One region of the Streptomyces sp. NBC_00376 genome, then DNA from elsewhere that is predicted to be linked to it. Evidence: riboswitches for the same ligand, from Rfam matches in the RefSeq annotation. Region 1 holds a riboswitch; the other holds the start of a gene.

What was found. Region 1 has a riboswitch for glycine ahead of gcvT (glycine cleavage system aminomethyltransferase GcvT). Riboswitches for the same ligand answer to the same signal wherever they lie in the genome.
Region 2: it holds a riboswitch for glycine, as region 1 does, so the genes downstream of both, gcvP (aminomethyl-transferring glycine dehydrogenase) here and gcvT (glycine cleavage system aminomethyltransferase GcvT) in region 1, are expected to answer to the same signal.

What each region holds. Positions count from the first base shown of each region.
Region 1 is NZ_CP107960.1:2,674,659-2,690,419, reverse strand. It holds gene glyA (serine hydroxymethyltransferase) at 1-1,149, opposite strand, end outside; gene gcvH (glycine cleavage system protein GcvH) at 1,170-1,547, opposite strand; gene gcvT (glycine cleavage system aminomethyltransferase GcvT) at 1,640-2,755, opposite strand; glycine riboswitch at 2,897-2,994, opposite strand; gene OG842_RS11845 (AAA family ATPase) at 3,154-3,846, shown strand; gene OG842_RS11840 (enhanced serine sensitivity protein SseB) at 3,941-4,711, shown strand; gene OG842_RS11835 (enhanced serine sensitivity protein SseB C-terminal domain-containing protein) at 4,892-5,671, shown strand; gene OG842_RS11830 (ABC transporter permease) at 6,110-7,114, shown strand; gene OG842_RS11825 (ABC transporter substrate-binding protein) at 7,210-8,985, shown strand; gene OG842_RS11820 (ABC transporter permease) at 9,130-10,131, shown strand; gene OG842_RS11815 (ABC transporter ATP-binding protein) at 10,128-11,228, shown strand; gene OG842_RS11810 (ABC transporter ATP-binding protein) at 11,243-12,448, shown strand; gene OG842_RS11805 (trimeric intracellular cation channel family protein) at 12,479-13,138, shown strand; gene OG842_RS11800 (thioesterase family protein) at 13,216-14,094, shown strand; gene OG842_RS11795 (helix-turn-helix transcriptional regulator) at 14,140-15,111, shown strand; gene OG842_RS11790 (TetR family transcriptional regulator) at 15,127-15,761, opposite strand, start outside.
Region 2 is NZ_CP107960.1:7,453,392-7,469,152, reverse strand. It holds gene OG842_RS33595 (maleylpyruvate isomerase N-terminal domain-containing protein) at 1-569, opposite strand, end outside; gene OG842_RS33590 (PhzF family phenazine biosynthesis protein) at 676-1,497, shown strand; gene OG842_RS33585 (CPBP family intramembrane glutamic endopeptidase) at 1,601-2,380, opposite strand; gene OG842_RS33580 (substrate-binding and VWA domain-containing protein) at 2,566-4,356, shown strand; gene OG842_RS33575 (glutamate-cysteine ligase family protein) at 4,463-5,968, opposite strand; gene OG842_RS33570 (hypothetical protein) at 6,451-7,044, shown strand; gene OG842_RS33565 (DUF5999 family protein) at 7,364-7,570, shown strand; gene gcvP (aminomethyl-transferring glycine dehydrogenase) at 7,658-10,543, opposite strand; glycine riboswitch at 10,738-10,834, opposite strand; gene OG842_RS33555 (PRC-barrel domain-containing protein) at 10,948-11,316, shown strand; gene OG842_RS33550 (DNA polymerase IV) at 11,241-12,725, opposite strand; gene OG842_RS33545 (MerR family transcriptional regulator) at 12,782-13,399, opposite strand; gene OG842_RS33540 (bifunctional nuclease family protein) at 13,568-14,041, opposite strand; gene ftsR (transcriptional regulator FtsR) at 14,095-14,835, opposite strand; gene OG842_RS33530 (FHA domain-containing protein) at 14,853-15,641, opposite strand.

The DNA.
Region 1 (15,761 bases):
CTCGGTGAAGTCCTCGGCCTGGAAGCCACGGGTCGCCAGGGCCGGCGTACCGATCCGCAGACCCGAGGTGACCATCGGCGGCCGCGGGTCGTTCGGGATGGCGTTCCGGTTGACCGTGATGCCCAGCTCGTGGAGCCGGTCCTCGGCCTGCTGACCGTCCAGCTCGGAGTTGCGCAGGTCGACGAGGACCAGGTGGACGTCCGTACCGCCGGACAGCACGGAGACACCCACCTCGGTGACGTCCGGCTGGACCAGGCGCTCGGCGAGGATGCGGGCGCCGTCCAGGGTGCGCTGCTGGCGCTCCTTGAACTCCTCGGTCGCCGCGACCTTGAACGAGACCGCCTTGGCAGCGATCACGTGCTCGAGCGGGCCGCCCTGCTGGCCGGGGAAGACCGCGGAGTTGATCTTCTTGGCGAGCTCCTGCGTCGACAGGATGACGCCACCGCGCGGACCGCCGAGGGTCTTGTGCGTGGTGGTCGTGACGACGTGGGCGTGCGGCACCGGGTTGGGGTGCAGCCCCGCGGCCACCAGGCCGGCGAAGTGCGCCATGTCGACCATCAGGTACGCGCCGACCTCGTCCGCGATGCGGCGGAAGGCGGCGAAGTCCAGCTGGCGCGGGTACGCGGACCAGCCGGCGACGATCAGCTTCGGCTTGGACTCCTTGGCCAGGCGCTCGACCTCGGCCATGTCCACGACGCCGGTCTCGTCGACGTGGTACGGGACCACGTTGTAGAGCTTGCCGGAGAAGTTGATCTTCATGCCGTGGGTCAGGTGACCGCCGTGGGCCAGGCTCAGGCCCATGATCGTGTCGCCCGGCTTGAGCAGCGCGAACATCGCGGCGGCGTTGGCCTGCGCACCGGAGTGTGGCTGGACGTTCGCGGCCTCGGCGCCGAACAGCGCCTTGATGCGGTCGATGGCGATCTGCTCGACGACGTCGACGTGCTCGCAGCCGCCGTAGTAGCGGCGGCCGGGGTAGCCCTCGGCGTACTTGTTGGTGAGGACGGAGCCCTGGGCCTCCATGACCGCGACCGGAGCAAAGTTCTCCGAGGCGATCATTTCGAGGGTGGACTGCTGACGGTGGAGCTCGGCGTCGACAGCGGCGGCGACGTCCGGGTCCAGCTCGTGGAGGGAGGAGTTGAGAAGCGACATCAGGTGGTCCCTTTGGGTCTTTAGTTGCCGGAGAACTCGGTGTACTCGTCGGCGGAGAGCAGGTCCTCCGGCTCCTCCGCGACGCGCACCTTGAACAGCCAGCCGCCTTCGAAGGGAGCGGAATTCACCAGCGACGGGTCGTCCACGACGTCCTGGTTCGCCTCGGTGACCTCGCCGGTCACCGGGGAGTACAGATCGCTGACCGACTTGGTCGACTCCAGCTCACCGCAGGTCTCGCCCGCGGTCACCGTGTCACCGACCGCGGGGAGCTGGGCGTAGACGACATCGCCGAGCGCGTTGGCCGCGTACTCGGTGATACCGATCGTGGCCACACCGTCCTCGACGGCCGACAGCCACTCGTGCTCCTTGCTGTAACGCAGCTGCTGGGGGTTGCTCATGACCTGAATTCTCCTGTACGCGGGGGAGTGCTGATGAACGGTGGTCTTACGGTGTGAGACGCGACTGCGTCACTTCTGCGGGAGCGACGACGTCACTTCTGGCGCTTGTAGAACGGCAGCGCCACGACCTCGTACGGCTCGTGGCTGCCCCGGATGTCCACTGCGACGCCCTCGGCGCCGGGCGTGGCGTGCGCGGCGTCGACGTACGCCATGGCGATCGGCCTGCCCAGGGTGGGCGAGGGGGCGCCCGAGGTGACCTCGCCGATGACCTGGCCGCCGGCGACCACGGAAAAACCGGCGCGCGGCACCCGGCGGCCCTCGGCGACGAGCCCGACGAGCTTGCGCGGCGGGGCGGTCTCGGCGCGCTCGGCGGCGGCTTCGAGGGCCTTGCGGCCGACGAAGTCGCCCTCCTTCTCGAACTTCACGACCCGGCCGAGACCGGCGTCGAACGGGGTGAGCTCCGTGGTCAGCTCGTGCCCGTACAGCGGCATGCCCGCCTCCAGGCGCAGCGTGTCGCGGCAGGAGAGCCCGCACGGGATCAGGCCGCGGGAGGCGCCCGCCTCGGTCAGCGCCTTCCACAGCTGCTCGGCGTGGGCGGGGGCGACGAACAGCTCGAAGCCGTCCTCGCCGGTGTAGCCGGTGCGGGCGATCAGCGCGGGGACACCGGCGACCGTGCCGGGCAGACCGGCGTAGTACTTCAGGCCGTCCAGGTCGGCGTCGGTGACGGAGGCCAGGATGGCGGGGGACTCCGGGCCCTGGACGGCGAGCAGCGCGTACGCGTCGCGGTCGTCGCGCACCTCGGCGTCGAAGCCCTCGGCGCGGGCCGTCAGCGCGTCCAGCACGATCTGGGCGTTGCCCGCGTTGGCGACGACCATGTACTCGGTCTCGCCCAGCCGGTAGACGATCAGGTCGTCCAGGATGCCGCCGTCCTCGGCGCAGATCATCGTGTAGCGGGCCCGGCCCACGGCGACGGTGCCGATGTTGCCGACCAGCGCGAAGTTCAGGAAGGCCGCGGCCTCGGGGCCGGTGACGGTGATCTCACCCATGTGCGACAGGTCGAAGAGACCGGCCTTCGTACGCACCGCGTTGTGCTCGTCGCGCTCGCTGGCGTACCGCAGCGGCATGTCCCAGCCCGCGAAGTCGGTCATGGTCGCGCCCAGCGAACGGTGCAGGGCATCGAGGGCGGTGAGGCGGGGGGCGGTGCTCATGGATATGACTCCCAGGGCATGACGACGAGGACGATCCCTCCCCATCTGTCATCGGAACCTGAGAGGTTCGCCGAGAGCCCCTGGAGGGGTTCGGCTTGCACCTTGGGTGGAGCCGCGAAGCGGCCCGCTTTTCAGATCTGCCTCATCCACGCGGTACGGGGCCTGAGAGATTCAAGGGAGGAACTTGCTCCTTCGGCGCCCGGCACGGGAAGTGACCGGAGCTCTCCCGCGCGGATTCAAGCGGCCTTTATGCAGTTGGCCGGGTCATCATCGCACGCATCGGGCCGGAGTGGGGCCCCGGTCCCCTGTGGGAAATCAGCGGCGTGGGCGGTTGTGTCGCATTACCTTTTCTTTACACTTCAGGGGCATACGTGGGGTGAGCCGACAGGGGGAGCGCGATGACGTTGCAGCGGTACGCGACGACCGCGGGGGTCGCGCACGGCGCGATGCCCGCACAGGCGGGGGCCCCGGCGAGGGCCGCGTCGGGCGCGCACGCGCCCGTGGTGCGGGATCTGCGGGAGCGGTCCGGGCGCAGTCCGCGCGGCCTGCGTTTCGCGGCGGGTGACGTGGTGGTGGTCTCCGGGCTGCCCGGCAGCGGCAAGTCGACGCTCATCCGGCGGGCGGTGACATCGGCGCACGCCATCGACTCCCAGGACACCCGTGACCGCTGGGCCCGGGTCATGCCGCGCTTACTCCCCTACGCCCTCTACCGTCCGCTCGTCCGCGCCGCCCACTACTGGGGGCTGTGGCGGGTGCTGCGTTCCGGGGAGTCCGCCGTCGTCCACGACTGCGGGACCCAGTCGTGGGTGCGCGGCTGGCTGGCCCGTGACGCCCGGCGCCGGGGCCGGGGCCTGCACCTCGTCCTGCTCGACGTGACGCCGCAGACCGCCAGGGAGGGCCAGCGCGAGCGCGGACGCGGCGTATCGGGATACGCCTTCGCCCGGCACCGCAGGGCGGTGGCCAGGCTGCTGCGGGCGACCGAGGCGGGCCTGCTGCCGCCCGGGTGCGCCTCGGCGGTGCTGCTGGACCGGGAGGCGGCGGGAAGGCTCGGCCGGATCGCGTTCGCGGACGGGCGGCCCGACAGCCTCTGAGGCCGGTGGCCGGTGGCCGGCGCCTCGGGGCCGGGGCGGCGACGGGGCCGGGCGTTAACCTTCTGCCGGAAAGCTTGGGCGAGAAGGGGAAGCAGTGGACGTTCCGGCACAGGTCCAGTCCCATCCGCAGGGCGGATGGCCGGCCAATGAGCTCGAAGAAGTGCTGATGGCCTCGGTGGGCAGCCCGGAGGCGGGCGGGCGGCTCGTCGAGGTGCTCGGCCGCAGCCAGGTCTGGGTGCCGCTGCCCAACGGCGGGGGACCCGACTCGGCGGCCCTGGACCTGCCGACGGTGGAGATCGAGGGCGCCGCGTACGTCCCCGTCTTCAGCTCCGAGCAGCAGTTCCTCGCCTGCGTCGGTACCCACATGTCCTTCACCGTCGCGCCCGCCCGCGACTTCGCCCGCGGACTGCCGCCGCAGCTCGGCATAGCCGTGAACCCGGGCGGCGCGGTCGGGATGCCGCTGCCGCCGCCCGCGGTGGCCGAGCTCTGCCGGGCCGGGCGCACCCCGCTGGACGGTCCGGCCAGCGGCGGCCGGGTCCGGCTGTACGAGCCGGACTGGAAGGAGGAGCCGGTCGACTTCCTCGCCGCGGCGGCCGGTGAGTTCGAGGAGAGCGGCGTCGTGCTCTCCGCCCGCCGGGCGCTGGCCAGCATCGAGGGCGGCGACCCGGTCCTCTTCATCGGCGTCGAGTTCTCCACCTGGGAGGGCGCCGGGCGCAATGCCCCGATGGACGCCCTCGGCCGCGCTCTGGGCCGGGTCGAGGTTCCCTGGCCGGTCAATCTCGTACTGCTCGATGTGGCACAGGACCCGGTCGGCGACTGGATGCGGGAGCGGATCCGCCCGTTCTATCAGCGAGCGGCCGTATAGGAGCGTCCCGGACAAGAGCGTCCCGGGCCGGTCCGGGGAACACCGTTTCGACCCATGACGTCAAGTCGGTGTCAGGACCGGCGCATAAGCTGGTTTCATGGCTGGTGTCTCGGCATCATGCCGCACCCGTGTGCCCGGGGCGGCGGGCCGACACAGTGGATCGAAGAGGGGCGGGACCAGGTGAGTGCGTCAGGCACCGCGGCGGCCGGGCAGGTCGAGCACATGCTGCGCCAAGTGACGCCCGGGCGCTACGACGCGTACGAGGCGCTGCTGCAGGCCCTCGCGAACGGCCGGATCTGGATGCTCCTCTGGCAGGGCCAGGCGGGTTCGCCCGACGCCCAGTACGGAAACATGGAGGTCGACGGCCTCGGCTACGCCCCCTGTGTGACCTCCGCCCAGGAGCTCTCGGTGAGCGGCTGGAACCGCGCCCACGAGCTGGTCGGCGGCCGGGACATCGCCCGCACACTCTTCCCCGACCGCTGGGGCATCTGGCTCAACCCGCACGCCCCGGGCGGCGGCGTGGGCATCCCCTGGCTGGACCTGCGCCGGATCGCCACCGGCCTCGACCGGATGCCCGCGGGCCCGCTCCGGCTCACCGAGCCGGCCATCGAGATCCCGCAGTTCTACGCCCTGCTCACGCAGAACGCCCACCACACCCCGGCGATCCGTTCGCTGCGCCGTGCCTGGGTGCAGCCCGCGCTCGGCGTCCCGTACCTCACCATCGGCCTCGATCTCTACGACACGAGCCCGCCCTCGGTGGACGCGGCGCGCGCGATGATGCAGCAGTCGGTCTCCGCCGTCCCGGAGGGGCTGCCCGTCTCCACCGTCGCGATGTCCGACGAGTACGACCCGGTGGCGATGTGGCTGCGCGCCAACGCCCGCCCGTTCTACGACCGTGAGGCGCACGCCCCGGCGGCCCCCGTCGCGGGCTACGGCTACCCGCCGCAGGGCGCGTACTGACCCGTCCGGGGCCACTCTGTCCCCGTCGTCCGGAATGCCCGCGTACGGTCCGGATTTCCGTAACGCGAAGGTAAGGCGCCAACTCCCCGAATGTGCACGTGCGTTCACCCGCCCGATGCCTCATCCGGCCGCCCATGTCCGAGATTTCCGTGCTCGGCATGTCTGGTGGTGAATGCGACGCTAATCCGCTCGCATGCCCTCTTCCTTATCAACTGACCTGTGTTCGGCGGGCGTTCACATCCGTCCGGATAACGGAACACCCCAGAGCGCATCACGGTTAGGCATCCATTCGTCTGTCGGTATGGCTACCAGTCGTAACGGCAATGAAGACTCCCGCAGCAAGGGCGTCTTGCCGCCTCTGCGTACGACTGACTGATCGCGCCGCCACAGCGGCCAGTTCGGCCCGGCCACCGCCGGTTGAGAGGGGTCCTTGCCACGATGACGGCACCACTGCACGAGCCGACCACGGAAGCGGATCCGGTCGCGACCGGCGGTCCCGCAGTCGACTCCGGGGTGAAGAAGGTCGAGGGACGGTCTCTCAAGCAGATCGCCTGGAACCGCCTGAAGCAGGACAAGGTCGCTCTGACGGGTGGCATCGTTGTCCTCGTCCTGGTCGTGGTGGCGGTCTTCGCGCCGCTGATCGTGAGCCTGCTCGGGCACCCGCCGAACGAGTTCCACCAGGACAAGCTCGACCCGCTGACCAATCTCCCCACGGGCAGCCTCGGCGGCATGAGTGGCGACTACCTGTTCGGCGTCGAGCCGAACAAGGGACGCGACGTCTTCAGCCGGATCGTCTACGGCGCCCGGATCTCGCTGCTCGTGGCCTTCCTGGCGGCCCTGGTCGCCGTCGCCCTCGGCACCCTCTTCGGGATCATCGCCGGATACTTCGGCGGCTGGGTGGACGCGGTGATCAGCCGCGTCATGGACGTGCTGCTCTCCTTCCCGCAGCTCCTCTTCATCATCTCCCTGGTCTCGGTCCTCCCCGACGATCTTCTCGGCCTCACCGGCAGCGGCGTCCGCATCGCCGTACTGGTCGCCGTCATCGGCTTCTTCGGCTGGCCGTACGTCGGACGCATCGTCCGCGGGCAGACTCTCTCGCTGCGCGAGCGCGAGTACGTGGAGGCGGCGCGCAGCCTCGGCGGCGGGCGGACACACATCCTCTTCCGCGAGCTGCTGCCCAACCTGGTGGCGCCGATCACCGTCTACGCGACGCTGATGATCCCCACCAACATCCTCACCGAGGCGGCCCTCAGCTTCCTCGGCGCCGGTGTCCGGCCGCCGACGGCCTCCTGGGGCGGAATGCTGCGGGACGCCCTGGAGACGTACGAGCACGACCCGATGTTCATGGTCTTCCCCGGCGTGACGATCTTCATCACCGTGCTGGCCTTCAACCTCTTCGGGGACGGGCTGCGCGACGCCCTGGACCCCAAGGGGACCCGATAGCCCACGACTTGCCCCTGCCGCATCGTCAGGTGGCTCTTCCCATGGTTCTCCGGCAAGCAACGGCCTGGGACCGCGATCTCGGAGGTTACGAGAAAATGTCCACAGTTACCTCGAAACGACGGCTCACCGCTGGTGCGGCCCTCGTGGTCGCGGCGCTGATGACCACCACGGCGTGCGGCGGCGGCGACAGCGACAGCGAAGGCGGCGGCAGCTCGAAGGGCGCCGGCTTCAACGCGGCGTTCAACAAGGTCGCCAACCCGTCCACCAAAAAGGGTGGAACGCTGAAGATGGTCGGCAAGCAGGACCTCGACTCCGCCGACCCCCAGCGTGCCTACTACGGCATGGCCTGGGACTTCATGCGCTTCTACACCCGCCAGCTGGTCTCGTACGACACCAAGCCGGGCGCGGCCTCCACCAAGCTGGTCGGCGACCTGGCCACCGGCCCCGGTGAGATCACCGACGGCGGCAAGACCTACACGTACAAGCTGCGTTCCGGCCTGACCTGGGAGGACGGCTCCAAGCTGACCTCCAAGGACGTCAAGTACGGCATCGAGCGCATCTGGGCGACGGACACCATCACCGGTGGCCCGCAGTACCTGATGCAGACGCTGGACCCCAAGGGCGAGTACAAGGGCCCCTACAAGGACAAGTCCGCGGACAAGCTCGGCCTCAAGTCGATCGAGACGCCCGACGACAACACCATCATCTTCAAGCTGCCCAAGCCCAACGGTGACTTCGAGCAGTTCCTCGCCATGCCGTCCGGCTCGCCCGTGAAGGCGGACAAGGACACCGGCGCGAAGTACACCCAGCGCCCGTTCTCCTCCGGCCCGTACAAGTTCGAGGAGTACAAGCCGGGCAAGAGCATCGTGCTCGTCCGCAACGACAAGTGGCAGAAGGCGTCCGACCCGCTGCGCGCCGCGCTCCCGGACAAGGTCACCGTGACGATCTCCGCCAACCTGGAGGAGAACGACAAGAAGCTGATGGAGGGCGACTACGACGTCGACCTCAACGGCACCGGCATGACCCAGTCCGGCCGCGTCACCGCCGTCCAGAAGCACAAGGACAGCGTCGACAACATGCAGACGTCCTTCGTCCGCTACGTCGCGCTCGTCCACACCGCGAAGCCGCTGGACGACGTCCACTGCCGCAAGGCCGTCTTCTACGCCACCGACTTCGCCGGTCTCCAGCAGACCCGCGGTGGCGAGATCGCCGGTGGTGCGATCGCCAACAGCACCCTGCCGGTCTCCATCAAGGGCCACAGCGACTACGACCCGTACGGCGTCCTCGCCCGCAAGGGCAAGCCGGACCTCGCCAAGGCCAAGGACGAGCTGAAGCAGTGCGGTCACCCGACCGGCTTCGCCACCAAGCTCACCGCCCGCAACAACAACCCGGGCGAGGTCGACGCCGCCGAGGCGCTCCAGGAGCAGCTCGGCAAGGTCGGCATCAAGATCGAGGTCGACCCGCTCGACGGCGCCGAGGCGTCCAGCATCACCGGCTCGCCGTCCGTCGTGAAGAAGCGCGGCTACGGCATGACGATGAGCGGCTGGGGCCCGGACTTCCCGTCCGGCCAGGGCTTCGGCCAGCCGCTGTGGGACAGCCGGTTCCTCGCGGACACCGGTAACTACAACGAGTCGCAGCTGAAGGACCCGGAGATCGACAAGATCTTCGACCGGGCGATCGCGGAGACCGACCCGGTCAAGGCCGGCGAGATCTACAAGGAGCTCGACAAGCGGATCCTCGACCAGGCCGACTGGATGCCCTTCATCTACGAGAAGAACATCACCTGGCGCGGCAATCGTCTGACGAACGCCTACATGTCCGACGCCTACAACGGCCGTTACGACTACGTCTCGCTCGGCGTCGTCAAGTAGTCGCTGTAGTCAACAGCATTCACAGTCAACCCTGTTGACTGTTCCACCGCCGCCGAAACCCGCCAGTCCGAAGGGCAGGTGAGGGCCGGGGCGGTGGCCGGGAGCCCCCACAAGGGGTTCCCGGCCACCGCCGGGCCGCACACAGTGCTTGCTTATCTCATCCGGCGCCTGTTCGCCGTAGTCATCATGGTGCTCGTCGTACTGCTCGCGACGTTCACCATCTTCTTCATGCTGCCCAAGTGGGCGGGTCAGGACGTCGCAGTCCTCTTCGCCGGCAAGGCAACGGGTGTCGAGCAGCTCCAGGGCATCCGGATCAAACTGGGTCTCGACGACCCCCTTCTCGTCCAGTTCTGGGACTTCGTCAAGGGCATCCCGATGGGGCGCGACTACGCGAACGGTGCCGATGTCACCCACTGCGCGGCGCCCTGCTTCGGCTACTCCTTCCGCACGGAGGTCCCCGTCTGGACCACCCTCAAGGACGCGCTGCCCGTGACCGGCGCGCTCGCCGCCGGTGCCTGCGTGCTGTGGCTCCTCGGCGGTGTCGCCACCGGTGTGGTGTCCGCGCTCCGGCGCGGCAGCATCTGGGACCGCGCCGCGATGACCACCGCGCTCGCCGGTGTCTCGCTGCCGATCTTCTTCACCGGCATGGTCGCCATGGGCCTGTTCGTGCACAACTTCGGCTGGGTGAAGATCGCCGACAACCTCTCCACGGACGACGGCATCGGCACCTGGTTCCAGACGCTGATCCTGCCGTGGATCGTGCTCGCCTTCCTGAACGCCGCGATGTACGCCCGCCTCACCAGAGCCACCATGCTCGAAGTGCTCGGCGAGGACTACATCCGCACCGCCCGCGCCAAGGGCCTGGGCGAGGGCACCGTCATCACCCGGCACGCCCTGCGGTCCGCGATGACGCCGATCCTCACCGTCTTCGGCCTCGACATCGGCGTGCTCCTCGGTGGCGCCGTCCTCACCGAGTCCACGTTCAACCTGCCCGGTCTCGGGCTCGCGGCGGTCCAGGCGATCAGCAACAAGGACCTGCCGGTGATTCTCGGCGTCACCCTGTTCGCGGCTCTCGCGATCGCCGTCGCCAACCTCGTCGTCGACATCATGTACGCCGTCATCGACCCGCGAGTGAGGCTGGGATGACCGAACTGCACAAGAGCGGTGCCGCGCTGGGCGAACCTTCCCCGGCCGGCTCGCCCGCTCCCACCGCCTTCCTCGAAGTGCGCGACCTCAAGGTGCACTTCCCGACCGACGACGGCCTGGTCAAGTCCGTCGACGGGCTCAACTTCCAGCTGGAGAAGGGCAAGACCCTCGGCATCGTCGGCGAGTCCGGCTCCGGCAAGTCGGTCACCTCGCTCGGCATCATGGGCCTGCACACCACCGGTCAGTACGGCAAACGCAAGGCCCAGGTCTCCGGCGAGATCTGGCTGGACGGCAAGGAACTGCTGTCCGCCGACCCCGTCGAGGTCCGCAAGCTGCGCGGCCGCGACATGGCCATGATCTTCCAGGACCCGCTGTCCGCGCTGCACCCGTACTACACGATCGGCAAGCAGATCGTGGAGGCCTACCGGGTCCACCACAGCGTCGACAAGAAGACCGCGCGCAAGCGGGCCGTCGAGATGCTCGACCGGGTCGGCATCCCGCAGCCCGACAAGCGCGTCGACAGCTACCCGCACGAGTTCTCCGGCGGCATGCGCCAGCGCGCGATGATCGCCATGTCGCTGGTCAACAACCCCGAGCTGCTGATCGCCGACGAGCCGACGACCGCGCTGGACGTCACCGTCCAGGCGCAGATCCTCGACCTGATCCGGGACCTGCAGAAGGAGTTCGGCTCCGCGGTCATCATCATCACCCACGACCTGGGCGTGGTGGCCGAGCTCGCCGACGACATCCTCGTGATGTACGGCGGGCGCTGCGTGGAGCGCGGACCGGCCGAGAAGGTGTTCTACGAGCCCCGGCACCCCTACACCTGGGGCCTGCTGGGTTCGATGCCGCGCCTCGACCGTGACCAGACGGACCGGCTCATCCCGGTCAAGGGTTCCCCGCCCTCGCTCATCAACATCCCGTCGGGCTGTGCCTTCAACCCGCGCTGCCCGTACGCGGACGTGCCGAAGGACGACGTCACCCGTACCGTACGGCCCGAGCTCCAGGAGGTCGGCAGCCGGCACTGGGCGGCCTGCCACATGTCGCCGGAGCAGCGGGAGCGTATCTGGACCGAAGAGATTGCGCCCAAGCTGTGAGCGAGGACAAGGCCGTGACGAGCGAGGACAAGGGCGTGGACGTTCCGGCGCAGAGGTCGGCCGGGAGCGGCGCGGCGGCCGGTGACACGGCCTCCCGCGAGGTGCTGCTCAAGGTGACCGGGCTGCAGAAGCACTTCCCCATCAAGAAGGGGCTGCTGCAGCGCAACGCCGGAGCCGTGAAGGCCGTCGACGGGATCGACTTCGAGGTGCGCTCGGGCGAGACCCTGGGCGTCGTCGGCGAGTCCGGCTGCGGCAAGTCGACGATGGGCCGGCTGATCACCCGGCTGCTCGAACCCACCGCGGGGAAGATCGAGTTCGAGGGGAGGGACATCACGCACCTCGGCGTGGGCGGCATGCGCCCGATGCGCCGGGACATGCAGATGATCTTCCAGGACCCGTACTCCTCGCTGAACCCGCGGCACACGATCGGCACGATCGTGGGCGCCCCCTTCAAGCTGCAGGGCGTCACGCCCGACGGCGGCGTCAAGAAGGAGGTGCAGCGGCTGCTGGAGGTCGTGGGCCTGAACCCCGAGCACTACAACCGCTATCCGCACGAGTTCTCCGGCGGCCAGCGCCAGCGCATCGGGATCGCCCGCGCCCTGGCGCTCAACCCCAAGCTGGTCGTGGCGGACGAGCCGGTGTCGGCGCTGGACGTGTCGATCCAGGCGCAGGTGGTGAACCTGCTCGACGACCTCCAGAGCGAGCTGGGCCTCACGTACGTGATCATCGCCCATGACCTCTCGGTGGTCCGGCACGTCTCGGACCGGATCGCGGTGATGTACCTCGGCAAGATCGTGGAGCTGGCCGACCGCGAGTCGCTCTACAAGGCGCCGATGCACCCGTACACCAAGGCGCTGCTCTCGGCGGTCCCGATCCCGGACCCGAAGCGCCGTTCGGTCAAGAGCGAGCGGATCCTGCTCAAGGGCGACGTGCCCTCGCCGATCTCACCGCCCAGCGGCTGCCGCTTCCACACCCGGTGCTGGAAGGCGACGGAGGTCTGCAAGACGCAGGAACCGCCGCTGGCCGCGCTGAAGACCGGGCACCAGGTGGCCTGCCACCACCCGGAGAACGCGCCCGACCAGGTGCCCGGCGAGACGGTGACGGCGGCGGCGCGCGAGGCGATCGAGATCGTCGACGTGAGCAAGCCGGCGACGGACGAGCCCGAGGGGGACGGCGACGCCGCCTCGCCCGATACGCCGGAGGACAGCACGAAGGAGTAGTACCGGGAGCAGTACCGGCACAATTGCCCGGTGCTCAACGAACTGTTCACGCCCTCCGTCCAGCATGCGCTAGACATCGTCGGAATCTTCGTCTTCGCGATCTCCGGCGCTCTGCTCGCCGTACGCAAGAACTTCGATGTCTTCGGCATCGCGGTGCTCGCCGAGGTGACCGCGCTGGGCGGAGGGCTGTTCCGTGACATCGTCATCGGGGCGGTCCCGCCCGCGGCGTTCACGGATCTCGGCTACTTCACCACCCCGCTCCTCGCCGCCGTGCTGGTGTTCTTCCTGCACCCGCACGTCGAGCGGATCCAGGTGGGCGTCAATGTCTTCGACGCGGCGGGGCTCGGGCTGTTCTGCGTCACGGGCACGGTCAAGGCGTACGACTACGGCCTCGGCCTCACCGCGTCGGCGGCCCTGGGGCTGGCCACCGCGGTCGGCGGCGGTGTGCTGCGTGACGTACTGGCCAACGAGGTGCCCTCGCTGCTGCGCTGGGACCGAGACCTGTACGCGGTGCCCGCCATCGTCGGCGCCGCGATGACCGTCCTGTGCATCCGCTTCGGGGCGCTCGACGCGTTCACCAGCGGCACCGCCGTGATCGTCGCCTTCGTGCTGCGGCTGCTGTCGATGCGCTACCACTGGCGGGCCCCGCGCGCCTACAACCGGAAGTCCGCGACGGCCGAGGAGAGCTGAGCGACCACCCGGGGCGGCGCTGCGGGCCAGCAAAAAAAGCTACCGCTCAGTAATACAATCGGTGTACGGTGCATCGCATGGCACAGGCAGCAGAGCAGTCGGCGGCGCAGTCGGCACAGACCGGACCGGCGACCATCGGGAACAGCGAGTTCGACCGTGACACCGCCGTCACCCTTCGCGAAGAGGGCGTCTACGACGCCGAACTCTCAGCCGGATGGACGATCATCCATGCCGTCAACGGCGGATACCTGCTGGCCATGCTGGGCCGCGCGCTAGGCCAGGCCCTGCCGCACCCGGACCCCTTCTCCGTCTCGGCGCACTACCTCACCGCGTCCGTGCCCGGCCCGGCGGTGATCCGTACCCAGACCGTCCGCACCGGCCGCACCCTCTCCACCGGCCAGGCATCCCTCTTCCAGTTCGCGGAGGACGGCACCGAGGTCGAGCGCATCCGGGTCATCGCCACCTACGGCGACCTGGACGGCCTGTCCGACGAGGTCCGTACGTCGGCGAAGCCGCCGGCCATCCCGCCGATGGAGCACTGCTTCGGCCCGAGCGACGGCCCGGCCCCGATCCCCGGCAGCTCCGCCATCACCGAGCGGCTCGACATCAAGCTCGACCCGGCGACGGTCGGCTGGGCCGTCGGCGCACCCTCCGGCAAGGGCGAGATGCGCGGCTGGTTCGGCCTCGCGGACGGCCGCGACGCCGACCCGCTCTCGCTGCTGCTCACCGTCGACGCGCTGCCGCCCACCTCGTTCGAGCTGGGCCTCAAGGGCTGGACGCCGACCATCGAGCTCACCACCCACATCCGCTGCCGCCCCGCCCCCGGCCCGCTGCGCGTCTCCATCACCACCCGCAACCTCGCGGGCGGCTTCCTGGAGGAGGACGCGGACGTCTGGGACAGCGAGGACCGCCTGGTGGCCCAGTCCCGCCAGCTGGCACGCGCACCGCGCTCCTGACGGCCGGCGGCGGGGAAGGGGCAGTGGCCGGGAGAAGCTGGTGAGGTGAAATCCGACCGGCTGCTCTCGATCCTCCTGCTGCTCCAGACCCGCGGCCTGGTGCCCGCCACCGAGCTCGCCGAGCGCCTCGAAGTCTCCGTACGCACCATCTACCGGGACATCGAGGCGCTCTCCGCCTCCGGCGTCCCGGTCTACGCCGAACGCGGGCGGCACGGCGGCATCGCGCTGCTGCCCGGGTTCCGTACCGATGTCACCGGGCTCACCGCCGACGAGGCACGCGCCCTCTTCGTCCTCGCCGCCGAGGGTGCCCATGCCGCGCTCGGCCTCGACGAGGCGCTCGGCTCCGCGCTGCGCAAGGTGATGGCCGCCCTGCCCGCACCGCACCGGCCCGCTGCCGAACTGACCAGCAGGCGGATCCTGGTCGACCCGGTGCGCTGGATGAGCGGCCCGCAGCCGGCCGTCGACGTGGCCGAACTGCACGAGGCCGTCTTCACCGACCGGCGGCTGCGGCTGGACTACCGCCACAGCGGTACGAGCACCCCGCGCACCTACACCGTCGATCCGTACGGCCTCGTCGTGAAGGCGGGCGTCTGGTACCTGGTGGCGGACCGGGACGGGGTGCCCCGGCTCTTCCGGGCCGACCGGGTGCGGCGGGCCGACCTCGCGGACGAACCGGTCGTGCGCCGGCCCGGGGTGGAGCTGGCGGACCTGTGGGACGAGCTGCGCAGGCAGGTCGAGGAGCGACCGGGGCGGGTACGGCTGCGGGTGCGCGTGCACCGCTCCCGGCTCGACCTGTTCGTACGCCTGCACGCCGGGGCGCTGACGGGGGAGCCGCGCCCGGAGGAGAGCGGGGAGTGGCTGCGGGCCGGGCTGGCCGTCGACTCGGTCGAGTGGGCCCGCTCCCTGCTCTCCTTCGGCCCGAACGTGGAAGTGCTCTCGCCGCCCGAGGCGCGGGACGTCCTCGCCCGCCACGCGGCGGCGGTCGTGGCGCTGTACGGACAGGCGGGCACGCCCTGACCCGTACGAGGGGCCCTAAGGGGTATCGGCTCCGCCCGAGTCGTCCAGCCAGTGCCGCCTGCCGAGGGTGACCAGTCTCAGCCGGCGGCGGGCCACCCCGGCCACCTCCCGCTCGCCCTCCGGCCCCGCGTCCAGCAGCGCCGAGGCGGTGATCACCATGTGGTCGACGTAGAGGCCGCCGAGCATCAACAGGTCCTTCTCGCTCCAGCCCCGGGACTCCGGCTCCTCGGCGAGCGCCGCCGCCACCTCCTCGGCGAACCGCCGCAGTTGGGCCGCTATGGCCTCGCGGACCGGGCCGACGCCGCCATGCTGTTCACGGGCGATGAAACGGAAGTGGGCGGGCTGTTCGCCGACATGGCGCATGATCAGCTCGATGCTGCGGTCCAGGCGCTCCTCGCTGTCACCGGTCTCGGCGAGCGTCGCCCCGATCATCCCGTGCAGGCTGCCCAGCGCCTCCTCGACGAGCGCCACACCGAGCGCCGCGGTGTCGTCGAAGTGCCGGTAGAAGGCGGTGGGCGTGACGCCCGCGGCCCGCGTCACCTCGCGCAGCCCGAGGCTGCTGAGGCTCTGGTGCTCCAGGAGTCCGAGTGCGGCATCCAGCAGTGCCTGACGGGTTCTCAGCTTCTGGGTCTGGCGGACGCCGGCGGTGT
Region 2 (15,761 bases), 4.8 Mb from region 1:
AGCAGCGCGTCCTTGTCGGAGAACGACGCGGGGAACGCCGCCCCGGCGATGGTCTCCAGCATCTCCCGGGACCCGGCGAGCCCCTCCGCAGGCGGTTCGGCCGCGCCCGGAACGTACGCGCCGAGGTCGAGGTGGTGCAGCGTCCACTCCAGGACGTACGCACGGAGGTAGTCGCCCGCGGTGAGGACCACATCACGGGTGCCGACCCGGAGAGCCGGGTCGGCGAGTGCGGCGGCGCGGCCGGCGGCGGAACCGACGTCGTCGAGGTGGAACTTGAGCAGGCGCGGCTCCTCGTACGCCGCGGCCAGCCGGACGATCAGCGCATCCAGCGGATCGTCGCCGGTCGGCGGCGTCTTCGAGACGTTCCAGTAGGTCACCGCGCCGCGGGTCGGTTCCGCCCCGGCGGGCGTCGCAAGGGTGATCAGGACGTCCTGGGCATCGATGACCAGATGGCACACCAGGTCCCTCACCAGCCAGCCGGCACAGCCGGACGGCCGCGCGAAGTCCTCGTCCTGAAGCTCGGCGACCGCCGTACGCAGCGCGGTCCAGGAGCGTGAGAAGAGATCCACATCGGCAAGGTAGTGCGGTGCGGCAAGGACGGTCCAGTGCCGCAGGGGGCCAAGGACACGGAATTGGCCTTGGCGTACGGCTCCGCACCGTACGTATGGTCGCGGCATGAGGATTCGAATCGTCGACACGTTCACCGACCGCCCCTTCACCGGCAACCCGGCGGGGGTCCTGATCCTGGATTCCGACACCTTCGCCGACGACGATCGCCTCCAGCGGATCGCCATGGAAGTGAACCTCTCCGAGACCGCCTTCGCCCATCCACTGCCTCCGGGCGGCGAGGCCGACTGGGCGCTTCGCTGGTTCACCCCGACCACGGAGGTCGACATGTGCGGGCACGCCACCCTCGCCACCGCGCACGTCCTGCACACCACCGGGACGGCGAGCGGCACGGTGCGCTTCGCGGCCCGGTGCGGGATCCTCACCGCGACCGCCCGCCCCGACGGCGGGATCACCCTCGACTTCCCCACGTCCCCGTTGACACCGGAGGCCACCCCGGCCGGGCTGGCCGCCGCCCTGGGCGCGGAACCGCTCTCCGTCCACGACACCGGCCCGCACATCGGCGACCTGCTCGTCGAACTGTCCGACGAGGCGACCGTACGAGGGCTGACCCCCGATGTCGCCAGGCTGGCAGACGTGTCCCGGCGGGGCGTCATCGTCACGGCCGCCGCGCAGGACCCGGCCCGCGGCTACGACTTCGTCTCGCGCGGCTTCTTCCCGCGCGTCGGGATCGACGAGGACCCCGTGACCGGCAGCGCCCACACCGCGCTGGCGCCCTTCTGGTCGGCCCGCCTCGGCCGTGACGAACTGACCGGGCTACAGGCCTCCGCCCGTTCCGGCCTGGTACGGACCGCTTTGCGCGGCGACCGCACTCTGCTGACGGGCGACGCCGTGACGGTCATCGACGGCGAACTGCTCGCATCGCTCTGACCCTCGGACGAGGGTGCGGGGCCCCGAGGACCGCTCCACCACTCCCCCGCACCCTCCCCTGCACGCGTCCCGTACCCCACAACCCTCACGGCCTTCACGGCCTTCACGGCGTGGGCAACCAGCCCACCTTCCCCGCCAGCAGCGCGTATCCGACGAACGCCCCGATATCCAGCAGCGCGTGCGCCGCGACCAGCGGCCCGACCCGCCCCCAACGCCGGTACAGCAGTACGAAGACGACGCCCATCACCATGTTCCCGATGAAGCCGCCGATCCCCTGATACAGGTGGTACGAGCCGCGCAGCACCGAACTGGCGACCAGTGCCGCCATCGGCGTCCACCCCAACTGCCCCAGTCTGCGCAGCAGATACCCGACGACGATCACTTCCTCCACGACGGAGTTCTGGATCGCGGACAGGATCAGGACCGGGAACTTCCACCACCCGTCGGGCAGTGACTCCGGGACCACGGTCAGGTTGAATCCGGCGGCCCTGGCCACCAGGTAGAAGGCGAGGCCGGCGCTTCCGATCCCCGCCGCGACCATCGTGCCGCGTCCCAGGTCCGGCCACGGCCTGGTGCGGTCGAAACCGATGACCCGCAGCCCGGTGTCCTCCCTGATCAGCAGATGCGCGACCAGGGCGACGGGCACCAGGGCCGTCGTGATACCGAAGAGTTGCCAGGCGAGATCCAGCCATGGACGTCCCGGAGCGTACGAGCTGTTGAGCGTCGCCGCCTGATCCTTCAAACCCCCTGGTTTCGTCAGTGATCCGACAAAACTGATCAGGGCAGACACCGCGCTGGCGCCCAATGAGAGAGCCAGCACGAGGATCGTTTCGGACCGCAGGATCCGTCGCGAAGAAGCCTCCCGGGGGAAAGAATCAGCCATAAGCCCCGCCTCCACCTGTACACCTGCCTTGAGTTGTGCATTCACTCCCCATCCTGCTCCCCCTCCGGCTAGGGTCTCGAATGCAGGTACGAAGATCATGCGCGACAGGCCGGGGGACAACCACCATTGCCGATGGTGTGGTCCCCCTTTTTCCTTGTTCATCCTCAAGGAGGGGCACCACCGACATGGGACGTCACAGCTTGCCCGATGACTACGCGGGAGACGGAAGCGGGGACGGATCACCACCACGCCGTCGGCGTACCGTTGTGATCGCCACCACGCTCGTCCTCGCAGTGGTGGCGGGCACGGCCGTAGCGGCGCAAAGCGGCCTGTTGTCGTTCTCGAAGAGCTGCGAGGACTCCGCCGTACGCCTGTCCATGATGGCCTCCCCGGACATCGCCCCCGCCGTTCGCGCCATCGCCGACAAGGCGCGCAAGGACGAGGTGCGTTCCGACGGTCGCTGTCTGTACGTGACGGTGGTCGCCCGCGACTCCTACAAGGTCGCCGGTGCCCTCTCCGACGGCACGCGTACCCCGGACTTCCAGATCTGGCTGCCCGACTCCGACCTCTGGCCCGACCGGGCCAAGGGTTCCGGTGACGGCGTCCCGGTCACACCGGGCGACTCCATCGCGTCCTCCCCCGTGACCCTGGCCATGGTTCCGTCCGCGGCCAAGGGCCTCGGCTGGCCGAAGAAGAAGTACTCCTGGGCGGAGTTGACGGCCGCCGCCATGGAATCGGACAAAATGCGCCTCGGCTCGGCCGACCCCGCACGCAGCGCCACCGGCCTGCTGGCGCTCACCAGCATCGGTGCGTCCTCCGAGAAGCAGGGCGGAGACAGCGACACCAGGGTCGCGGCGACCGCCAAGCTGCTCGCGCAGCGCATGTCGGACAGTGACGCCCAGGTGCTGGAGACCCTGGCACAGGGCGACTCGGGCGCCGAACAGGGCAACCCGGAACGCAACCAGGCGGTGCCCCTCTCCGAGCAGGCCGCTTTCACCCACAACGCTGAGTCGACCGGCAGCGGAAAGCTCGATCTCTTCTACCCCGAGGACGGCACACCGCTGCTCAACTACCCCTACACGATGGTCGACGAGACCGCTATGAGCACGTCCGAGAGCCGGGCGGCGCTGCGGTTCAGAACGCTGCTGGACGAACCCGCCTCGCAGGCCACACTGGAGAAGCACGGCTTCAGGAACGCCGACGGCACCGCGGGCGAGTCGGTGGTCGCTCCGGCCGGTGGCAAGAAGCCCCAGCCCTATGCCACCGCGGGCGCCGACGCACCGACCGCCGAGGCGCTCCAGCAGACCCTCGGCATGTGGACGATCACGGTGCAGAGCGCCCGGCTGACCACGGTCGTCGACGCCTCGGGGTCCATGGCCACGATCGTCCCGGGACGCAACCAGTCCCGGATGGACGTCACCAAGGCGTCCCTGATCCAGGCCCTCAACCAGTTCACCCCGAACGACGAGATCGGGCTCTGGGAGTTCGCCACCAGGCTCGACGGCGACAAGGACTACCGCAAACTGGTCCCGGCCACCAGGCTGGGCGATCCGGCGAAGGGCGGCGGCACCCACCGCGAGAAGCTCTCCGCGGCCTTCGCGGCGCTGCAACCCGTACCGGACGGCGCGACCGGTCTCTACGACACCATGCTCGCCGCCTACAAGGACGCCCAGGCGACCTATGTGAAGGGCAAGTTCAACGCGGTCGTGATCCTCACCGACGGCTCGAACCAGGACAGCCTCTCCATCTCCCGCAGTGCACTGATCGCGGAACTGAGGCGGATCGCCGATCCGGAGCGTCCGGTGCCGCTGCTCGCCATCGCGGTCGGTCCCGAGGCCGACCGCGATGAGGTGAACGAGATAGCGAAGGTGACCGGCGGCGGTGGCTACCAGGTCATCGACCCGGCCGAGATCCAGACGGTGATCCTGCAGGCCATCATGACGGCCGGCCAGAGCGGTCACGCCGGCCAGGACTAGGGCCTGTCCGCCCCGATCCGCCGGACAGGCCCTGCCCCCGGACACGGCCGGTCCCGACCGGCCGTACCGCTCGGGGAGCCGGGCCACGGCATCCGCGTTGCCCTGGTCAGGGCTTGGGAGCACCCGTCGGCCAGCTGTGCACGGGCTCCCCGCTGTGCATCAGCTCGGCGTACCGCCGGGTCGTCGCGGCCAGCGCCGCGTGCCGGTCGAGCCCTGCCTCCCGTGCCCGGTGGTAGGTGTCCGCCTGCCAGGAAGCCCCGTTCACCCGTCGTTTGCAGCGCTCCTCGATGACGCCGAGGTAGCGGTCGCGGTCAGCGGGCTCGATGTTCCAGGCATCGAGCCCCGCCGCGGCCAGCGGCAGCAGCTCGTCGCGTACCAGCTTGACGGCGGGCACCCGGGTGAGCCCGCCCGCACGGCCGGGACGCGGCCAGGTCAGCTCCGCGTCGATGCCCAGGCGGCACGCCGTGTCGAAGTTCTCCTCCGCCGCGGCGAACGGCAGCCGCGTCCACACCGGGCGGGACTCCTCGGCGAGCGCCCGCACGAGCCCGTAGTACAGGGCCGCGTTGGCGATCAGATCGGTGACCGTGGGTCCGGCGGGCAGGACCCGGTTCTCCACCCGCAGATGGGGGACGCCGTCGGCCAGCCCGTACACGGGCCGGTTCCAGCGGTAGACCGTGCCGTTGTGGAGCACCAGTTCCTGCAACCGCGGCACCCCGCCCTCGTCCAGGACCCGCAGCGGCTCCTCCTCGTCGCAGATCGGGAGCAGCGGCGGGAAGTAGCGCAGGTTCTCCTCGAAGAGCTCGTACGCCGAGCCGATCCACCGTTCACCGAACCAGGTCCTGGGCCGCACTCCCTGGTTCTGGAGTTCGGGCGGCCTGGTGTCGGTGGCCTGCTGGAAGAGCGGCGGCCGCGACTCCCGCCACAGCTCCCTGCCGAACAGGAACGGCGAGTTGGCGCCCAGTGCGATCTGGACCCCGGCGACGGCCTGGGCGGCGTTCCACACGGCCGCGAATCGACCCGGTGTCACCTGCAGGTGGAGCTGGACCGAGGTGCAGGCGGCCTCCGGGGTGATCGAGGCGGAGGTGGACACCAACCGCTCCACGCCCTGGATATCGAGGGAGAAATCCTCGCCCCGGGCGGCCACGATTTGATCGTTGAGCAGTGTGTAGCGGTCCGCGTCCGAGAGGTTCGCCGCGACGAGGTCCTCGCGGCGCAGGGTGGGCAGAATACCGATCATCATGATCCCGGCGTCGACCTCGCCCGCCTTCCGGTGGGCATATCCGAGCCCGGTCCTGAGCTCTTCGGCCAACTGGTCGAAAACCTGCCCGTCCAGGCGGTGCGGGACTATGTTCACCTCCAAATTGAACATCCCGAGTTCCATCTGGAAATCACGGCTCGCGATGCGTGGGAGGACCTCCCCATTCATCATCTTCGGCATGCCGTCGGCGCCCGCGAGATTCAGCTCGATCTCCACGCCCATGAGGTTGCGCGGCCGGTCGAACCTCCGCTCCTCCAACAGCCGCTCCAGCCCCTCCAGGCACTGGTGGAGCTTCCTCCGGTACCCCTGCCGATCGGACAGGTCAAAGGCGCCCGCCACGACCTTCTCCCCCATCGGAGCGTCCCTCCCTCAAGTGGGCGGCCCGCGGCCCAGGCCGCTCGCGTCACGATCGATAATGCCCAGGCCGGGTGATCCATAACGCCCCCGCGAACGCCGCGGACCCAGTAATCTGAGTGCGCCCGCCCGAGGCACATTCCATGGGCATGGTGCAGCACCGGTTTCCCCGCCCGGCGCACGGTGAATACACGGTCGCGTTTCAGCCGTCCGCGCCCGGGGAAAAATCCCAGGCGGCGGCTGCGCCGCTGACGCAAAATCAGCAGATTCTCCGCATAATAAAGTCTCGATACCGCCTTGTCGGCAATACCTGCGACGGCTAGTGGAATCACCGCGTGAACACGTGTCGTATAAACTCCGCGGACGAGGCAGAGAGTTGACGCACCGGCTCAGTCACCGGCCTCCTCTGGCCCCGCATGCCGACAGCGCCGTCTGCACCCGCCCACGCACCACCGTGTCTCCGAAGTGAGAGGCGACCCACTATGCCGCTGCATGTTCCTCCGGCTCCCGCGCCCGCTCTGCGCAGCGTTCTCGCGGCACTCGGTTCACCCACCGCAGTCCGCGAGGCCCGCACCCCAGCCCTCCGATCCGCCGAGGGACCGCTGAGCCCCGAACTCCCGCTCCCCGTCCATGTACTGGACCGGATCGGGCCGGGCGGGCTCGCTCCCGCCACCAGGCTGGCCGGGTGGCGGTTCCTGATCCGCGGCTCGGAGCAGCCCGTCGCCGCGGCGGACACCATGCTCACTCCGGACGGCTGGACCTTCTCGCACTTCTTCGAGGGCCCCTACATCGCCTCGACCGAACTCGCCCTGCGCCAGGCCGAGACGGTGACCAGTCACTACCAGCCACGGCTGCTGTCCATCCCGGAGCTCTACATGCTCGCGCTGTGGCTCCACGGCGACGCCGAGGCCGACGCCGCCGGCGGGGCGCTCGCCCCCGCCGATCTCCTGGTTCCGCTGGCTCCCGCCCCGCCGGGCATCGCGGCCCATCGCCCGCACCGGGTCGCCGATCTGCTGCGCGTGATGACGCTGCGCATCACCCCTGGCCCCGGCCCCCTGCTCGGATCACCGGCCTGAGGACCGGACCCCGTACGAGAACGCTGTGCCCCGCCACCGTCCCCGGTGGCGGGGCACAGCGCTGAGGGGGCGCACTTCGGTGCCCGACCGGACTAGCCCGGTCCGGCCACCCCGAACCACCCGAAGTGACAGTGCAATTGCGGTGAACCGTCCGCGCGGGTGACGCGTCCTTCGAGTAAGGACAAGTGCTGCTGCGAAATGCCTGCGGAATGACGCCCGTGGGGCAACACTGGGACCGGACCGATCGATACGGGGGGCGGCCATGAACACCTCATCAAGCCGCAGGACATTCACTACAACGCAGCGAAAGAACCCAGCCATGTGCCAGCACCAGCCACCATGCCCGACCGCCGATTCAGCCGACCGGGAAGCCGCCCGCCTGATGGCCCACCACCCGGAGCAGGGCTGGAGCCTGCTGTGCAACGGAGTCCTGCTCTTCGAGGACACCGGTGAGCTGCTCCCCGACGGTCAGATCATCGCTCCGCACCGGCCCCTGGGGACCGACCGGGTGATGAAGGCCGCCTGACCGCGGCCGGTACGAGCAGGGGCCGGCCCGGAGAATTCTCCGAACCGGCCCCGACGCATGCCCGCGTCACTCCCCCGCGCTCATGACTCAGTTGTCGTACTCGTCCAGCGGCGGGCAGGAGCAGACGAGGTTGCGGTCACCGAAGGCGCCGTCGATCCGGCGCACCGGCGGCCAGTACTTGTCGGCGGCCGAGACGCCGGCCGGGAAGACCGCCACCTCACGGCTGTACCCGTGCTTCCACTCCCCGCCCAGCATCGCCGCGGTGTGCGGAGCATTGTGCAGCGGGTTGTCGTCCGCGCTCCACTCGCCGGAGGCCACCTTCTCGACCTCGCCGCGAATGGCGATCATCGTGTCGCAGAACCGGTCGAGCTCCGCGAGGTTCTCGCTCTCGGTCGGCTCGATCATCAGCGTCCCGGCGACCGGGAACGACATGGTCGGCGAGTGGAAGCCGTAGTCGATCAGACGCTTGGCGATGTCGTCGACGCTGACGCCGGTGGCCTTGGAGATCGGCCGCAGGTCCACGATGCACTCGTGCGCGACCAGACCGGCCGGGCCGTTGTACAGGATCGGGTAGTGCGGCTCCAGACGCTTGGCGATGTAGTTGGCCGCGAGCACGGCGACCTGCGTGGCCCGCTTCAGGCCCTCCCCGCCCATCAGCCGCACGTACGCCCAGGAGATGGGCAGGATGCCGGCCGAACCCCACGGAGCGGCCGAGATCGGTCCGACCCCGGTCTCGGGGCCCGCGGCGGGCTGCAGCGGGTGGTTCGGCAGGTACGGCGCGAGGTGCGCGCGCACCCCGACCGGGCCGACGCCGGGGCCGCCGCCGCCGTGCGGGATGCAGAAGGTCTTGTGCAGGTTCAGGTGCGAGACGTCGCCGCCGAAGCGGCCCGGCTTCGCGAGGCCCACCAGCGCGTTGAGGTTGGCGCCGTCGACGTACACCTGACCGCCGGCGTCGTGCACCTCGGCGCAGATGTCGGCGACGTGCTCCTCGAACACACCGTGCGTCGACGGGTACGTGATCATGAGTACGGCGAGCTCGTCGCGGTGCTTCTCGATCTTGGCGCGCAGGTCATCGACGTCCACCTCGCCGTCGTCGGCGGTCCTCACCACGACGACCTTCATGCCGGCCATGACGGCGCTGGCCGCGTTGGTGCCGTGCGCGGAGGACGGGATGAGGCAGACGGTGCGCTGGTCGTCACCGTTGGCCCGGTGGTACGCGCGTACGGCCAGCAGGCCCGCGAACTCGCCCTGCGATCCCGCGTTCGGCTGGATGGAGACGGCGTCGTAGCCGGTGACCTCGGCGAGGCGCTCCTCCAGCTCGCGGATGAGGGTGAGGAAGCCCTGCGCCTGCTCGGCCGGTGCGAAGGGGTGCAGCGCGCCGAACTCGGGCCAGGTGACCGGCTCCATCTCGGTGGTCGCGTTCAGCTTCATGGTGCAGGAGCCGAGCGGGATCATGCCGCGGTCCAGCGCGTAGTCGCGGTCGGCGAGCTTGCGCAGGTAGCGCAGCATCGCGGTCTCGGAGCGGTGCTGGTGGAAGACCGGGTGGGTGAGGATCTCGTCGGTGCGCAGCAGCGCCTCGGGAAGCGCGTCGGCGACGGTGGCGTCCAGCGCCTCGATGTCCCCGTCGGCGCCGAAGGCGGCCCAGACTGCGGCGATCTGCGTACGCGTGGTGGTCTCGTCGCAGGCGACGGAGACCAGGTCGGCGTCGACGAGCCGCAGGTTGACCCCGCGCTCACGGGCGGCGGCGACGGTCTTCGCGGCCCCGCCCGGGACGCGCACGGTGAGGGTGTCGAAGAAGGCGCCGGTCACGACGTCGACCCCGGCGGCGCGCAGGCCCTCGGCCAGGATCGTCGCGTAGCGGTGGGTGCGCCGGGCGATCGTCCGCAGCCCGTCCGGGCCGTGGTACACCGCGTACATTCCGGCCATGACGGCGAGCAGCACCTGGGCGGTACAGATGTTGCTGGTGGCCTTCTCGCGGCGGATGTGCTGCTCGCGGGTCTGCAGGGCCAGCCGGTAGGCCTTGTTGCCGTCCGCGTCGACGGAGACACCGACGAGACGGCCCGGAAGGCTGCGGGCGAACTTCTCGCGCACGGCCATGAATCCTGCGTGCGGTCCGCCGAAGCCCATCGGCACACCGAAGCGCTGCGTGGTACCGATCGCGATGTCCGCGCCCAGGTCACCGGGCGAGGTGAGCAGGGTCAGGGCGAGCAGGTCGGCGGCGACCGTGACGATCGCACCCAGCTCGTGGGCCTGATCGATGACGGGCTTGATGTCCCGGACCGCTCCGGAGGCGCCCGGGTACTGCACCAGCACGCCGAAGACACCGCGCTCGGCGAGCTCCGCCGGGATGCCCTCGGACAGGTCGGCGACGACGACCTCGACACCGGTCGGCTCGGCGCGGGTCTCTATGACCGCGACCGTCTGCGGCAGGGCGTCGGCGTCGACCAGGAAGACACCGTCCTTCACCTTGCCGACGCGCCGGGAGAGCGCCATGGCCTCGGCGGCCGCGGTGCCCTCGTCGAGCAGCGAGGCACCGGAGGTGGGCAGCCCGGTCAGCTCGGCGACCATGGTCTGGAAGTTGAGCAGCGCCTCCAGGCGGCCCTGCGAGATCTCCGGCTGGTACGGCGTGTAGGCCGTGTACCAGGCGGGGTTCTCCATGACGTTGCGCAGGATCACCGGCGGGGTGAAGGTGCCGTAGTAGCCGAGCCCGATCATCGGGGCCAGCACCTGGTTGCGGTCCGCGAGCTCGCGCAGCTCGGCGAGGACCTCGGCCTCGGTGCGAGCGGACGGCAGTGCGAGCGCCTCGGCGCTCTTGATGACATCGGGCACCGCGGCAGCGGTGAGTTCGTCCAGCGAGCCGTAACCGACCTGGGCGAGCATCTTCGACTGCGCCTCGTCATCGGGACCGATGTGGCGCTGCTCGAACGGAATGCCCTGCTCCAGCTGGGAGAGCGGAGTGCGACGGGGGGTCATGGTGGAGGCCTCCTGGTCTGTCACGACCTGCGAGGGGCACCACGGCGCGGGTGCCCGAACGGCCTCCCCCTCTGTCATCTCAACCTGAGAGCTTCACCGGCGCGCCTTGCGGCGTACCGGCTTTCACCGTCGGTGAGGAAGGGAATCGCACCGGCACTCGGCCGCACGAAACCCGCCCTGCTTTCCAGAGTGACCTCGTCCGTGCGGTACGGGGGCCTGAGAGATTCCGGGGAGGATTTGCTCCTTCGGCGCCTTCGGATCAACTCCGGAGGACTCTCCCGCACGGGGTCAGCAGCCATCACCAGCCTACCAGCGGGGTTCGTGGCTGATTTCTCGAGTGGCCAACCACCCGGATCTGCCTTTTTGTAGTGCTTGTGGAGTAGCCGCGACCAGTGGGAGGGACCGTGCAGAGCGACATCGATCCGCGCCGCCTGATCGGCCGCAAGGCGTTCGACCGCAAGGGCACCAAGATCGGGACCGTGGACGAGGTGTATCTCGACGACGCGACCGGTGTGCCCGAGTGGGCAGCCGTACGTACCGGACTCTTCAGCCGGGACGCGTTCGTCCCGCTGGAACCCAGCGAATTCGTGGAGGACACGCTCCGCATCCCCTTCGACCGTGCGCTCATCAAGGACGCACCGGACTTCGGTGTAGGCCGTCATCTCTCGCCGGAACAGGAGCTCCAGCTCTACCGGCACTACGGTCTGGACTCCCCGCCCGAGGAGATCGGTCCGGACAGGGACTTCGGCAGGCTGGCCGGCCAGGACGAGTAGTCCACCGGGTCCCTCACCAACGGCAGCGGATCGGCGGGCCGCAGTTCCGGGTCGTCGATCCGGAACGTACGCACCCGGCCGGGCGCCGACCCGGGCTCCTCGAAACGCACCGTCACCCGGCCGACACCACTGCCCTGCACCCAGCCATGGCCGTACGTCCCGTGGTGCACGTCGTGTCCGGCGGGCCAGCGCCGAGCTGCGCGCTGCTCGGCGGTCTCCGGGGCCGGTGCCCGGGGATCGCCCGGCGGCCCGCCCCCGTCGTCCCCCGCCGGTGCCGCCCCCTCCGCCGAGTCCTCGGCCGACTGACCGGCGGCTTCCTCGGCCGCGTTCCGCTCGCCGGCGGCCTGGGCGAAAAGATCCTCCTGGGTGTAGTCGGCGAGCCCCGTCACGCCCACTCCCAGGAGCCGGATGCCTCCGGTGGTGTCAACGGCCTCCAGGAGCCGTGCGGCGGCCTCACGGACCACCGTGGGGTCGTCCGTGGGCCCACGGAGCGTCTCGGACCGCGTGAGCGTCGAGAAGTCGTACCGGCGCACCTTCAGCACCACGGTGCGCCCGGACCTCCCCGCGCCCCGCAAGCGCTGGACGCACCGGTCGGCCAGCCGCTCGACCTCCGTCCTGATCCGCACCCGGTCATGCAGGTCGGCGTCGAAGGTGTCCTCGACGGACACCGATTTGGCGTCCCGCTCCGCGACCACCGGCCGGTCGTCGTACCCGAACGCCATGCGGTGCAGCGAGCCGCCGTGCGCCTTCCCCAGCAGGCGTACGAGCTCGTCCTCGCCCGCCTCGACCAGGTCGTCGACCGTCGTCATCCCCGCACGGCGCAGATGATCCGCCGTCGCCGGCCCGACCCCGGGGAGGATCCGCACCGTCATGGGTGCGAGCAGCGCCCGCTCCGTGCCCGGCTCTATGAGCAGCAGGCCGTCCGGCTTCGCCTCCTCCGAAGCGATCTTGGCAAGCATCTTGGAACCGGCGAGCCCGACCGAGCCGGTGAGCCCAGTGACCGCCTTGATGGCCGTACGCAGCTGCTCACCGATCTCCCGCGCCGAAGCCGCGTCGTCGGCCGTCCCCCCGGCCTCCAGGTCCACGAAGGCCTCGTCCAGGCTGAGCGGCTCCACCAGCGGCGAGAGCCGGGCGAGCAGCTCCATCACCTGGTCGCTGACGGTCCGGTACAGCTGGAAGCGGGGCACCAGATAGGCCGCGTTGGGCGCCAGCCGCCGCGCCTGCGCCGTGGGCATCGCCGAGTGCACCCCGAAGCGACGGGCCTCGTACGACGCGGTGGCGACGACTCCGCGCGGCCCGAGCCCGCCCACCACGACCGGCTTGCCGCGCAGGCTGGGCTTGGCCGCCTGCTCGGCGGAGGCGTAGAAGGCATCCATGTCCAGATGCAGGATGGTGGGCGCGGCTCTCACATCGTCGATGCTGCCCTACGGCACTGACAATCGCCGCGCCCGGACCGCGGGCCGCGTCAGCCGGCGCGGTTGCGCCGCCGCGCGAGCTCGTCGGTGGGGTTGTTCCCGATGAGGGTCTCGCCGGTGTCCACCCGCTCGCCGTGCAGCTGCGAGAGCGCGGCGTCCACGTCCTGCCACACCACACCCACCGCGATCCCGAAGACCCCCTGGCCACCCTGGAGCAGGCTGACGACCTCGTCGGGCGAGGAGCACTCGTAGACCGTCGCCCCGTCGCTCATCAGCGTCATCCGCTCGAGGTCCTGGAATCCGCGGGCCCGCAGATGCTGCACCGTGGTGCGGATGTTCTGGAGTGCCACGCCGGTGTCCAGGAAGCGCTTCACAATCTTCAGCAGGACGACGTCCCGGAAGCTGTAGAGCCGCTGTGTGCCGGAGCCGTACGCCGGACGCACGCTCGGCTCCACCAGCCCCGTGCGCGCCCAGTAGTCGAGCTGCCGGTAGGTGATCCCGGCCGCCGCGCAGGCGGTCGGCCCGCGATATCCGATGTCGTTGGCCGAAGCCACTCCGTCCCCCGCCACCGCCGCCGGTTGAACCGGTTGCACGATGGTGTGGTCGGCTGTACTCCCCTGCTGCGGATACGGCCCACCCGCTGCCGTACCGTCGCCGCTGCTTCTCACGCCGACCTCCGTCCTTGACCTGCCATCTCGAAGGTAGGCAGTCACTCGGGGTGCGTCAACGATCGCCACACTCGGCACGCCGAGTGATAATCACCCTGAGGGTGGTTTCCCGTGTCTCTCGAGCGGGAAAGGCTTGCCGGATGCGCTGACGGCAACCCCGAAGAACGGTCACTGACTGTTGGTGCCGAAATCCTCCGGGGAGATCTGATCGAGGAACTCGCGGAATTTCTCCACCTCGTCCTCCTGCTCGTCCGGGATGGCGATGCCTGCGTCGTCGAGCACCCCGTCACTGCCATAGATCGGCGTTCCGGTGCGCAACGCGAGCGCTATGGCGTCGGACGGCCGCGCGCTCACCTCGACCCCGCTGGCAAAGACCAGCTCCGCGTAGAAGACCCCTTCCCGTAGGTCCGTGATGCGGACCTCGGTGAGCTCCTGGCCGACGGCCTCGAGCACGTCCTTGAAGAGATCATGGGTCAGCGGCCTGGCCGGAGCCATGCCCTGCTGGGCGAAGGCGATCGCGGTCGCCTCACCAGGACCGATCCAAATGGGGAGGTACCGGTCGCCTCCCACTTCACGCAGGAGCACGATCGGTTGGTTCGAGGGCATTTCCACCCGGACACCCACAACGTCGAGCTCGTTCACACAGCAACCCTAGGACGTGCCCGGCAGGTTTGGGTAGTCGGGCAGCCTGGCGATCAGTGGAGCCGGATGTGCAGGGCGCTCTGTACCAGGGCCGAATGAAGCCTCACGGACAGCTCCGCGAGTTCTTTCGCAGTGGCCTCCGCATGGGCTCTGGTCTGCGGATTCCGGTGCCGCCGCAGGGGTGCGACCACCTGCTCGATGAGCCCGACCTCGCGATCCGCAGCGGCCCGCATGGCACGCAGGTGACGCGGCTCCAGACCGAACCTGCCCAGATCCGCCACAAGCCTGGCCACGGTCACCATCTCGGCGTCGTAACCGCCCTCGGCGGTCGGAACCACCAGTCCGTACGACTCCCACTCGTCGAGGTCGCTCTCGGTGACCTCGGCGGCCGCCAGCAGCTCCGCACGGCCGATCCGGGCCGCGGTGGCCCGTCCGGGCTCCGCGTCCCAGCCAACGGTCAGGTCCCGTGGGCCGCCCCCGGAAGGCAGGGCGGCCTGTTCACCACGGGCGAGGGCATCCAGATGTTCGCGGATGACCTTCAGCGGGAGGTAGTGGTCCCGCTGCATGCGCAGCACCTGCGCCAGCCGCTCCACATCGGCGCCGCGGAACTTGCGATAGCCGGAAGGGGTCCGCTGCGGCTCGACGAGCCCTTCGGCCTCCAGGAAACGAATCTTGGAGATCGTGACCTCGGGAAACTCGTCCCGCAGCCGCAGGAGCACCGCGCCGATGCTCATCGGGCGGTCGTCGGCGGAGGCGGTGCCGGTCACGGCACCGCCCGTCGGTGTTCTCAGCATGGACCTTCCCTGACGGGTCAGATACCGCGCTGGCTCGCGTAGAAGACCAGCCGGTACTTACCGATCTGCACTTCGTCGCCATTGGACAGGGCGACGGAGTCGATGCGCTCACGGTTGACGTAGGTGCCGTTGAGGCTGCCCACGTCCCCGACCGTGAAGCTTCCGTCGGGGCTCCTGCGGAACTCCACGTGCCGACGCGACACCGTCACGTCGTCGAGGAAGATGTCGCTCTGCGGGTGGCGGCCGGCCGTGGTCAGCTCACCGTCCAGCAGGAAACGGCTGCCGGAGTTCGGACCACGACGCACCACCAGGAGCGCCGAGCCGAGCGGAAGGGCGTCCACGGCGGCCTGAGCCTCGGGCGAGAGGGACGGCACAGCCGTCTGCCCGGTGGCCTCCGCCTCGTACGCCTCGAGACCGGAGATGGAGATGGTCGACGTCGTCTCCGAGGCACGCTCGGGAACTCCGCCCCTCAGCGGAGCACCGCAGTTGGAGCAGAAACGGCTGGCCTCGGCATTGCGATGCCCGCACCTCGTACAGACCGGCATGGACGAACCCTCCTGCCTGGGGGCGAACTCTCCACCCGAACTCGAGGTCGACGATTCCCCGAAACCTATGCGGCCGGGACCGGCAGGGTCAACAGACGACGCGCCGGATACTCCCGAATTGTCACTGCCAGTACCCGACACCTGATCACGGAAGAGCGGGCGCTCCGTGCCCTGCTCCTCCGCCTGGCCATGGCGCGGCGCGCGATGGCGAGCGGCCTCGTCGCGAGCGCTCTTGCCGAACAACTTCCCAAACAACTTCACGGGCGATTCCCCTTGACCGAAATAGACCCGCCCGTGGGGCAGGACGAACCCTGAATGAACACACCTGCCGACCCGGACATCCTCACAACGTCCGTATCCACTCGACAGTTTCCACCACGC